One region of the Actinoplanes sichuanensis genome, then DNA from elsewhere that is predicted to be linked to it. Evidence: riboswitches for the same ligand, from Rfam matches in the RefSeq annotation. Region 1 holds a riboswitch; the other holds the start of a gene.

Evidence for each region. A riboswitch is a leader RNA that binds a small molecule or an ion and turns the genes downstream of it on or off. The one in region 1 is predicted to bind cyclic di-AMP.
Region 2: another riboswitch for cyclic di-AMP. It lies ahead of Q0Z83_RS41290 (LysM peptidoglycan-binding domain-containing protein); the one in region 1 lies ahead of Q0Z83_RS41745 (coiled-coil domain-containing protein).

The regions. Positions count from the first base shown of each region.
Region 1 covers NZ_AP028461.1:9,081,583-9,086,683, forward strand. Annotated here, with positions in the region: gene Q0Z83_RS41735 (ABC transporter permease) at 1-772, shown strand, start outside; gene Q0Z83_RS41740 (ABC transporter ATP-binding protein) at 765-1,535, shown strand; gene Q0Z83_RS41745 (coiled-coil domain-containing protein) at 1,561-2,595, opposite strand; cyclic di-AMP (ydaO/yuaA leader) riboswitch at 2,594-2,732, opposite strand; cyclic di-AMP (ydaO/yuaA leader) riboswitch at 2,940-3,071, shown strand; gene Q0Z83_RS41750 (coiled-coil domain-containing protein) at 3,078-4,109, shown strand; gene Q0Z83_RS41755 (glycoside hydrolase family 65 protein) at 4,167-5,101, opposite strand, start outside.
Region 2 covers NZ_AP028461.1:8,981,967-8,987,067, reverse strand. Annotated here, with positions in the region: gene Q0Z83_RS41310 (DNA glycosylase AlkZ-like family protein) at 1-559, opposite strand, end outside; gene Q0Z83_RS41305 (GNAT family N-acetyltransferase) at 570-1,175, opposite strand; gene Q0Z83_RS41300 (class I SAM-dependent methyltransferase) at 1,298-1,900, shown strand; gene Q0Z83_RS41295 (saccharopine dehydrogenase family protein) at 1,901-3,115, opposite strand; cyclic di-AMP (ydaO/yuaA leader) riboswitch at 3,324-3,470, shown strand; gene Q0Z83_RS41290 (LysM peptidoglycan-binding domain-containing protein) at 3,470-3,997, shown strand; tRNA gene Q0Z83_RS41285 (tRNA-Arg) at 4,001-4,073, opposite strand; gene katG (catalase/peroxidase HPI) at 4,151-5,101, opposite strand, start outside.

The sequences.
Region 1 (5,101 bases):
GTACCGGCACTTCATCCGGGCGCACGCCAGCGCGAAGATCACCTCGTCGCTGGGCAACACCAAACTCGGCGCGGTGTGGCAGGTGCTCACCCCGATGATCAACGCCGGCGTCTACTACGTGATCTTCGGCCTGGTCCTGGGCGGCCATCGTGACGTGCCGAACTTCATCGCGTACCTCTGCATCGGTGTTTTCGTCTTCCAGTTCACCCAGTCGGTGGTCCAGACCGGCGCCAACGCGATCACCGGCAACCTCGGCCTGATCCGGGCGCTGCACTTCCCCCGGGCCAGCCTGCCGCTGTCCGCCGCGCTGGTCGAGATCCGCAACTTCATCGTGGCGCTGTTCGTCCTGATGGGGATCGTGCTGCTCACGCGTGTGCCGATCAACCTGGAGTGGCTGCTGCTGGTGCCCCTGCTGCTCCTGCACTCGATCTTCAACCTCGGCCTGGGCCTGTTCATCGCCCGCTACGGTTCCAAGGTCCGCGACGTGAAGCAGCTGATCCCGTTCATCATGCGGTTCTGGCTGTACGGCTCGGCCGTGCTCTACCCGGTCTCCAAGTTCAGCGACGTGCTGAGCGGCTGGCAGCTCCAGGTGGTCGAGGCCAACCCGCTGCTGGTCTTCATCGAGCTGGCCCGGCACGCGCTGCTCACCGACGTGGAGCTGGCCAACACGCCGACCGTGCTGTGGATCCAGGCGACCGTCTGGAGTCTGGTCGTCGGCGTCCTCGGTTACCTCTACTTCTGGCGCGGAGAGAAGGGCTACGGCCGTGGCTGACAACGAGCGGATCCCCACCGTCATCGCCGACGAGGCCCATATCGTCTACAAGATCCACCAGGCCGGCTCGGTCAGCGCCAGCCCGCTCGCCAGCTTCAAGCGCCTCACCACCCGCAGCAAGAACGCGAACATCCGCGAGGTGCACGCGGTCAAGGGTGTGAGCTTCATCGCCTACAAGGGTGAGGCGATCGGCCTGATCGGCACCAACGGCTCGGGCAAGTCGACCCTGCTGCGCGCGGTGGCCGGGCTCCTGCCGGTGTCCAGTGGCGCGATCTACGCGGCCGGCCAGCCCTCGCTGCTGGGTGTCAACGCGGCCCTGATGAACGAGCTGCCCGGCGACCGCAACGTCGAGCTGGGCTGCCTCGCGATGGGCATGTCGCCGGCCGAGGTCGAGGCGAAGCGGGACGCGATCATCGAGTTCTCCGGCATCAACGACAAGGGCGACTTCTCGTCGCTGCCGATGCGGACCTACTCCTCGGGCATGTCGGCCCGGCTCCGGTTCTCCATCGCGGCGGCGAAGAAGCACGACGTGCTGCTGATCGACGAGGCGCTGGCCACCGGTGACGCGAAATTCCGCAAGCGCAGTGAGGCGCGGGTCCGGGAGCTGCGCCAGGAGGCCGGCACGGTGTTCCTGGTCAGCCACAGCGAGCAGTCGATCCGGGACACCTGCGAGCGCTGCATCTGGCTGGAGGCAGGCGTGATCCGGGCCGACGGCCCGACCTCCGAGGTGATGAAGGAGTACGAGGCCTTCACCCGCAGGTGAGGCCCCGCACTCCTGCTGCGCCGGGCTAGTTGACCGACAGATGCACGTGGTTGGTGTGGTCGCTGGACGGGTCTCCGCCCGCCCCGCTGTACGACTTCCAGCCACTGCTCGGTAGCCAGATCCGGCGATACCAGATCACGTAGAGCACGTTCAGGTTGTCGGCGTTGTTGATGAAGTAGTTCGCCAGGTTGTCGCCGTACGTCTTGTCGGCTCCGGTGGCGTCGCCGCCGAACGTGCCCTTCTCGGCCGAGAAGTCGCAGGCCCGGCCCTTGGGGTGCTCACCGCTGTTCTGCGTTCGCCAGCACTTGGTGAACCTGGTGAAGCCGTCGGCGCGGGCCTCCTTGTAGGCGTGCAGGAGGGTCGCGGTCACACAGCCGCCGGTGCCGGTCGGGTCGGTCTGATTGCAACTGCTGCCACTCGGTCCGGGCGACGCGTCGGCACTGTCGCCGCCGTCGGACGACGAACTGGCGTCGTTGCCCTGATTCGCCGCCTTCAGTGCGGCCTCGGCCTGCTCCTTCTGCTTCGCCATCACGGTGACCTGCTTCTGCTGGTCCTTGATGGCGATGTCAATGGAGTCCTTGGCCTTCTGCCGGGTCTCCCGGGTGCTCTTGAGATCCTCGATCGCCCGGTTCTGGTCGGCGGCCACGAGAGCCAGCGTCTCGGCGCGACCCAGGAAGCCCTCGGCAGAGTCGGAGCTCAGCAGCGCGGCCATCGGCCCGCCCCGGCCCGCGGTGTACGCCTGGGTGGCGAGCAGGTCGAGCTTGTCCTGCTGCGGTCCGAGCTCGCCGTCCAGCTTCTTCAGCTCGGCGGTCAGCTTGGCCTGCTGTTCCTTGGACGTCTTGAGCTTGGCCTTCGCCTCCACGAAACCCTTGGAGGCCTTCTCGAGCTTGTCGATCAGTGACCCGGAGCCGCCCTCACCGTCGTCACCGGAGTCGCCGGGGGCGGCGAGCAGCCGGGGGGCCGCGGTGGCCGGCGTCGAGGCGACGGCCAGTCCGCACGCGGCGACGAGCAGCGCCAGCAACGCCGCTAATCGCCGCGCAGTGTTCTGCTGCACAGGCATTTCCTTCCGTCGGCCGCCGGCCGGGTTAGCTGACGGGTTCGGGACGAAGGAAATCCCTACCGCTGGTGAGCGGATTCACCCCAGGGAATATTGGTTCCCCGGCTCGCCTTTTTACGGCGATTAGGCGGCGGCTCCCGTGCGGGAACCGCACCGACCATACCCACTCGATCGACAGATCGACAGTTCTCGTACGCCGCGCAATGGCCTCGACACGAGCGGTGACAGCAATTACGGATAGTCGTTGCGATGTAACACTTTTGGCCGTTCCCAGGGTCTGATCCACGGCGATATCTCGGGTAAACTGACCGCCGGTCCTGCCAGGACGGCACCGCCCCCGAGTTGCCGGCAGGCCGCCGCCCAATCGTCGAAAGGCGAGCCGGGGAACCAGGTCACTGGGGTGTATCCGCAGTTTGCGGTAGGGATTGCTTCCGTCCCGAACCCGTCAGCTAACTCGGTCGGCGGTGACACGGAAGGAACTGTTGATGACCGCAAGTCCCCGCCGGTGGCTGATACACGCCCTGGCGCCGCTGGTGGCTGTCGTGATGCTCGCGGCACCCTCGGCTCCGGCTTCGGCCGAGCCCGGCGGCTCGTCGTCCACTGCTCAAGAGCAGGAGCAGAACGGTGGCGGCGGAGACGCGATTCTCTCCGATGTGATCGAGAACACGAACCGGCGCTATGTGTCCGCCAAGGCGGCCGTGGACAAGTCGGTGAAGGCGCAGGCTCAGCTGGCCAACCAGATCAAGCAGGCCGAGGCCCGGCGCGACGTGCTGATCCCCGAGGTCGACAAGATCGCCAAAGAGCAGTACATGACGGGCAACCTCAGCTCGATCGGATACCTGCTCAACGCCAACTCCTCGGGCGACTTCCTGGAGAAGGCGGTCTCCCTGGAGGAGATCAACCGGCTGCACGACGCCAAGCTGCGTGAGCTCAACGAGGCACTCCGGACCATCACCGAGAGCAAGGTCCGGCTCGACGCCGAGGTGAAGCAGCAGCAGCAGGACGCCGCCGCGATGAAGAAGCAGAAGGACGCCGCGGTCGACGCGCTCGCCCTGGTCGGCGGTAAAGGCGTGACCAAGGGTCTCGTGGTCGCGAACTCACCCGAGGCCGCCCCGGCACCCCGCAACTCCAGCGGCGGCTTCTCGGCCGAGGGCTGCACCGAGAAGGACCCGACCACGAACGGCTGCGTCACCAAGCGCACGCTGCACATGTACAAGGAAGTCAAGAAGGCCGGCTTCAACAACTTCGTCGGCTGCCATCGCGACGGTGGTCCGTTCGAGCATCCCAAGGGCCGCGCCTGCGACTGGTCGCTGCAGAAATCCGGGTTCTCGACGTTCGACACCGACAAGGAATTCCGGTACGGCAACAACCTGATGGCGTTCCTGGTGCGTAACGCCGATGCCCTCGGCATCTACTACGTGATCTGGAACAAGCAGATCTGGTTCCCGGCGAACGGCTGGAGCAACTACCACGGGGTCAGTGACCACACCGACCACGTGCACGTGTCGATGCTTTAGAGACATCACAAAGAACGGCCCCCGTCCGTACGGACGGGGGCCGTTTCGTATGTCGACTCAGTGCAGCGCTCGCCGGACCGGCGCCCGGCCGTGCGGCTGGGCCGGCGCCGGACCGGCCGGCACCGCCGCCGGGATCGGCATCGTCACCGGGCGCACCTGGGTGACCTCCAGCTCCTTGCCGTGGTGCAGCAAGGTGAGCCGGGCCTGGCCGCCGCCGTTGCGCAGCGAGTAGGTCACCTCGTCCGAGGTCACGCTCACCCGCAGCCGCAGACCGCGCCAGAGCAGCGAGAACTCCAGGTTGTTGATCCGGCTGGGCAGACGCGGAGCGAACGACAGCTGGCCGTTGAAGTCACGCATGCCACCGAGACCGGCGACCAGCGAGATCCAGGTGCCGGCCAGGGACGCCACGTGCACCCCGTCCCGGGCGTTCTGGTGCAGGTCGTGCAGGTCCATCAGGGCGGCCTCGCCCAGATAGTCGTGCGCGAGCTCCAGATGCCCGGTCTCGGCCGCGAGAACGGCCTGGATGCAGGCGGAGAGCGACGAGTCCCGTACCGTCCGGGCGTCGTAGTAGGCGAAGTTGCGCGCCTTCTCCTCCGGTGTGAACGCGTCACCCCGGATGTACATCGCCATGACCAGGTCGGCCTGCTTGACCACCTGCTTGCGGTACAGGTCGAAGTACGGGTAGTTCAGCAGCAGCGGGTACCCCTCCGGCGGGGTGTTCTCGAAGTCCCACTCCTGGAGCCGGGTGAAGCCCTCGCACTGCTGATGGACCCCGATCTCCTTGTCGTACGGGATGTGCACGGCGGCCGCCGCGTCCCGCCACGACGCGGTCTCCTCGTCGTCCACCCCGAACCGCCGGGCCAGGTCCGGATGGCGCTTGCAGGCCTCGACCGCGGTCATCAGGTTCTGCTGGGCCATCAGGTTGGTGTAGATGTTGTCGTTCACCACGGCGGTGTACTCGTCGGGACCGGTGACCCCGTCGATGTGGAACC
Region 2 (5,101 bases), 100 kb from region 1:
GGCCGAGCATCGCATCCCTGCCTCGGGACAGCACCTCGACACCGCCGGCCAGCCCGGCGTGCTGCCACACGCCGCCGGAGACGTGGCGGGCCGCGCAGGATCTGCAGTCGTAGGTGAGCTCGGTCGGGACCAGCCGGCTGACCGCCGTGCTGACCTCACCGCGGGGCATCGGGCCGCCGGTGAGCACCTCCCGGAAGGCGGTGGCGGTGGCGGTGAACGCCGACACTCCGAGCCGGGCGGCGTCGGGGATCTGGCCGCTCTTGATCCGGGCCGCGGCGTCGACGTCATCGACCGGCCACAGCTGCTCGACCAGCTCGGGCAGATCGGCGCGGCGATGCAGATGCGGGGCGCCACGGGCGGCCCACACGGTGATCAGCCGGTCGTCGTCGGGCTCGGCACCGCTGCGGGCGGCCAGGGCGATCCGGGTGGAGTCAGGTGTGTACTCCTGGACGCCGAGATCCAGCACGGGCAGGTCGGCGGGCCGGTCACCGGTGCGGTCGGCCAGGCTTTGAGCAGCGATCCGGTACGCCATGACGCGCTCACGATCCACGTCGATCATCAGCACCTCCTCAGCGCCGACCGTACCGCCGGGCTGCGACATTTTTCCGGCGATCCTCCTGTGGCCCGGAGCGGTTCTCCACGTACTCCCAGGTGTCCAGCGTGGCCGGCCCGTACGGCCCGTCCTGCTGAATGGGCGGCTCGGCCGCCGGCCGGTATCCGCAGCGGCGCGCCACCGAGGTGCTGGCGGTGTTGCCCCGGTCGATGCGCAGCAGCAGCCGGCGCAGCCCGAGGGTGTCGACCGCATAGCCGGTGAGCAGGGACAGCGCCGCCGTGGCGAGCCCGCGGCGCCGAAAGGGCAGGCCGACCAGGTAGCCGAGCTCGGCCTCGTGGGCCTCGGACCGAACGTTGAAGAGCAGCACCTCACCGAGCGGCGGGCCACCGTCGGTGGTGATCGCGAGCTGGATCCGGCTGCCGCCGATGCGGCCCTGCTGGGCGCGGCGCAGGTAGGCGAGCCCGGCCTCGATGTCGAACGGCGAGGGCATCAGCGTCCAGCGGGCGATGCCCGGTTCGTCGAGGAGCGCGACCAGGTCGTCGAGATCTTCCCATCGCCATTCCCGCAGGATGACGGCGGTCCCCGTCAACCTCAGCGGGTATGGCAACGGGCTGACGGTCACCTGTCCAATCGTGCCGGTAAGACCACCTTTGGTGCTAGTGGCGATCGATATGAAGCCGTGCACGATTCCTTACCGCGTGCCGGTCGGATCACGGACACCATTTCGCGGTGCAAAATCGCACCATGTCCACACCGATGCGCACTGATGAGCACTGGGCGAATTACAACTCGCGTCAGGCCGCCCGCCCGATCCGCGAGTCGTGCCAACGGGTGCTGGCGCTCGCCGGGCCGGGCGCCGGGCGTACCGCCGTCGATCTCGGCTGCGGCGCAGGCCGCGAGACCAGGGCGTTTCTCGACGCGGGCTGGCGGGTGCTGGCTCTGGACGGCGAGCCGGGGACCGAGGCCCGCCTGCTGCGCACCATCGGCGGCCGCCATGCGGCCTTGACGATCAAAACAAGCAGATTCCAGGATTTGTACGATCTACCGCCCGCCGATCTCGTCCATGCCGGTTACTCGCTTCCGTTCCAGACCCGCGCTGAATTCGATCGGGTGTGGACACTGATCCGGTCGGTGTTGCGTCCCGGCGGGCGGGTCGCCGTGGACCTGTTCGGTGACCGGGACAGCTGGGCCGGCGACCCGAACCTGACCTTCCTCACCGAACCGGAGGTACGCGCCCTGTTCGACGGTCTGACCATCGAGCGGTGGGAGGTGGAGGACGAGCCGGGCCGGGCGTTCAGCGGCCCGAAGCACTGGCACGTCTTCCACGTGGTGGCTCAGCGCCGCTGATCAGAGCCGCTGAGCCGTGATCTCGAACCCGGCGTCGCGCAGCCGCTTGACCAGGGCGTCACCGATCGCCGTCGCCGGGGTGAGCACACCACCCTCGACCTCCGGCAGCGCCTCGTCGTCGAAGGCGAGCGCGAGAGCCGATTCGCCGAGCATGACCGCCGTTGCGGCGTACCCCGGATCGCCTTTGGCCTTGACCCGCGCGCGATAGCGCGCACCGGACGTGGTGGTGGTGAACAGATCCATGGTGAAGTGACCGTTGCGCTGGGTGTCCTCGCTCGGCCCGGCACCGGGCGCGGGCAGGAAGCGGTCCAGGACGAAGCGCAGTGGCGGCACCGCGAAGCCGATGACCAGCGCGTTCATCCCCGTTTTGACGACCGTGGCGGCGACCTTGCTCTTCACCCGCAGGACCTCGCGGTACCGGAACGTGCGGCCGTAGGCCCAGCCGCGCAACGCGTTGCTACGCCGCACCACCCGGGTGTTGTAGGACGCCATCACGAACGGCGCGAGATGCCCGCGCACGCTGGTGTCCACGTCGGACCCCGGCAGGGTGAGCATGTCGGGCTGGCGGCCGAGGTCGGGCTCGGCCTGCCGGTCCGGGCTCAGCGAGTACGGGCTGGCGCCGACCTTGCGCAGCCGGGTGTCCTTCTTCATCACGTCGACCTGATGGCGCATCGAGTCGATGGTGCCGCCACTGACACCGCCGCGCATGCTGGTCACCACGAGTGTCGTGTCGGTGAGCTCACCGGCGCCGTCCCGGCTGATCTGTTCATGCAGGACGTGCACCCCGATATCGGACGGAATCGAGTCGAAGCCGCAGGAGTGCACGATCCGTGCGCCGGTACGCCGTGCGGTCTCATGGTTCTCGTCGATGCTGTCCCGGGCGAAGAGCACCTCACCGGTGAGGTCCACGTAGTGCGTGCCGGTTTCGGCGCATGCGCGGGCGAGCGGCTTGCCGTACTTCGCATACGGCCCCACCGTGGTGATCACCACTTTGGCGCGGCCGGCCATCGTGGTCAGGGCTTCCGCGTCGTTCGCGTCGGCGACGACGATGGGCTGGTCCAGGCCGAGACCCTCCAGTTTCGCCCTGGAACGGCCGCCGAGGGCCAGGCGTGCGCCCGCTGGAGCGTGTTCGGCGAGGTATCGCGCCACCAGCACACCGACGAAACCCGAGGCGCCGTAGACGATCACGTCGAACTCACGCTCTGACTCACTCATGGGTGAGGATTGTGCACCCTCGGTGGAGGGTTCCGCACCTGTTGCGCCACGCCGAATTCAGCACGTTAGCCGCACAAAGGAAGATCAAAGCGGCTAATTTGTGACTTACAACTCCATTGCCGCGTCTCGCATAACCAACCAGCAGCGCGGCATCTCGACAGCCCGCAACAGAGTGGGCACCGTGGTCGGAACGCCGAGTCCAGCCGCCGACCACGGTTCGACGAAACCCAAGGCATGGAGCGGGGGACCCAAGAGTTCCTCGGCGCTACGGCGCCTCGGGGTGAAGCCGCGAACGCGGCCGGGCACCTCTGCCCGAACCCGACAGCTGACCTCGTAGGCGTGGAGGACAAGCTCATGGCTCAGATCGGAAGACAACTCCATCGCGCGGTCGGGATGCTGGCCGTCGGACTCGCCGGAAGCGTGGCCCTCGCGGGGCCGGCGCACGCCGACATCAACTGGGAGGCGATCGCGCACTGCGAATCCGGGGGCAACTGGAGCATCAACACCGGAAACGGCTACTACGGGGGACTCCAGTTCAGCCGGAGCACGTGGCGCGCCTACGGCGGCGGAAAGTACGCAGACACCGCGAACCGGGCGTCCAAGTCCGAGCAGATCCGGATCGCCGAACGGGTGGTGCGCGGGCAGGGCATCGGTGCCTGGCCGACCTGCGGCCGGCGGCACGCCTACACGGCGGCGTCCCGCGGCAGCGTACGAAAGGTGCACCGGTCGACCGGACGCTACGTGGTCCGGCCGGGTGACACGCTGGCGCGGATCGCGGCGCGGCACGATGTGCGGGGCGGCTGGCGAGCGCTCTACCGGGCGAACTCGGATGTGCTGAGCAGCCCACACCGGCTGCGGGTGGGGCAGCGGTTGAAGATCTGAGAGTGGGCCCGGCGCGATTTGAACGCGCGACCTACCGCTTAGGAGGCGGTTGCTCTATCCACTGAGCTACGAGCCCGACGTTGCTGAGGGTACCAGCAGGCGAAGCCCGGGTCGGTGCGGCCGACCCGGGCCCGATGGAAACCGCCTGACCGGTCAGGCCAGGTCGAAACGGTCCAGGTTCGCGACCTTGACCCACGCCTTGACGAAGTCGGTGACCAGCTTCTCCTTGGCGTCGTCGCTGCCGTAGACCTCGGCCTGGGCACGCAGCACCGAGTTCGATCCGAAGATCAGGTCGGCCCGGGTGGCGGTCCACTTGACCGCACCGGTCCGGCGGTCGCGGCCCTCGAAGGTCTCGCCGTCGGAGTCGGTGGCCGTCCAGGTGGTGCCGAAGTCGAGCAGGTTGACGAAGAAGTCGTTGGTCAGCACGCCCGGGGTCTCGGTGAAGACGCCGTGCGGCGAACCGGCGGTGTTGGCGCCCAGCACCCGCAGGCCGCCGACCAGGACGGTCAGCTCCGGCGCGGTCAGGGTGAGCAGCTGCGCGCGGTCGACCAGCAGCGCCTCGGTGGGGCGGTCGTGGCCCTTGGCGAGGTAGTTGCGGAAGCCGTCGTGGGTGGGCTCCAGCACCGCGAACGACTCGGCGTCGGTCTGCTCCTCGGTGGCGTCGGTACGACCCGGGGTGAACGGCACCTCGACGTCGAACCCGGCGTCCTTCGCGGCCTTCTCCACGGCGGCCGAACCGGCCAGCACGATCAGGTCGGCGAGGGAGATCTTCGCGCCACCGGCCGCGTCGAACTCGGCCTTCACACCCTCCAGCACACCGAGCACCCTGGCGAGCTGAGCCGGGTCGTTGGCCTCCCACTGGTTCTGCGGGGCGAACCGGATGCGGGCGCCGTTCGCGCCACCGCGCTTGTCGGTGCCGCGGAACGTCGAAGCCGAGGCCCACGCGGTGGCGACCAGCTCGGCGACCGACAGGCCGGAGGCCAGCACGGTGGCCTTCAGCGCGGCGACGTCCGCCGGGCCGACCAGCTCGTGGTCGACCGCGGGCAGCGGGTCCTGCCAGATCAGCGGCTCGGACGGGACCTCCGGACCGAGGTAACGGGTGAT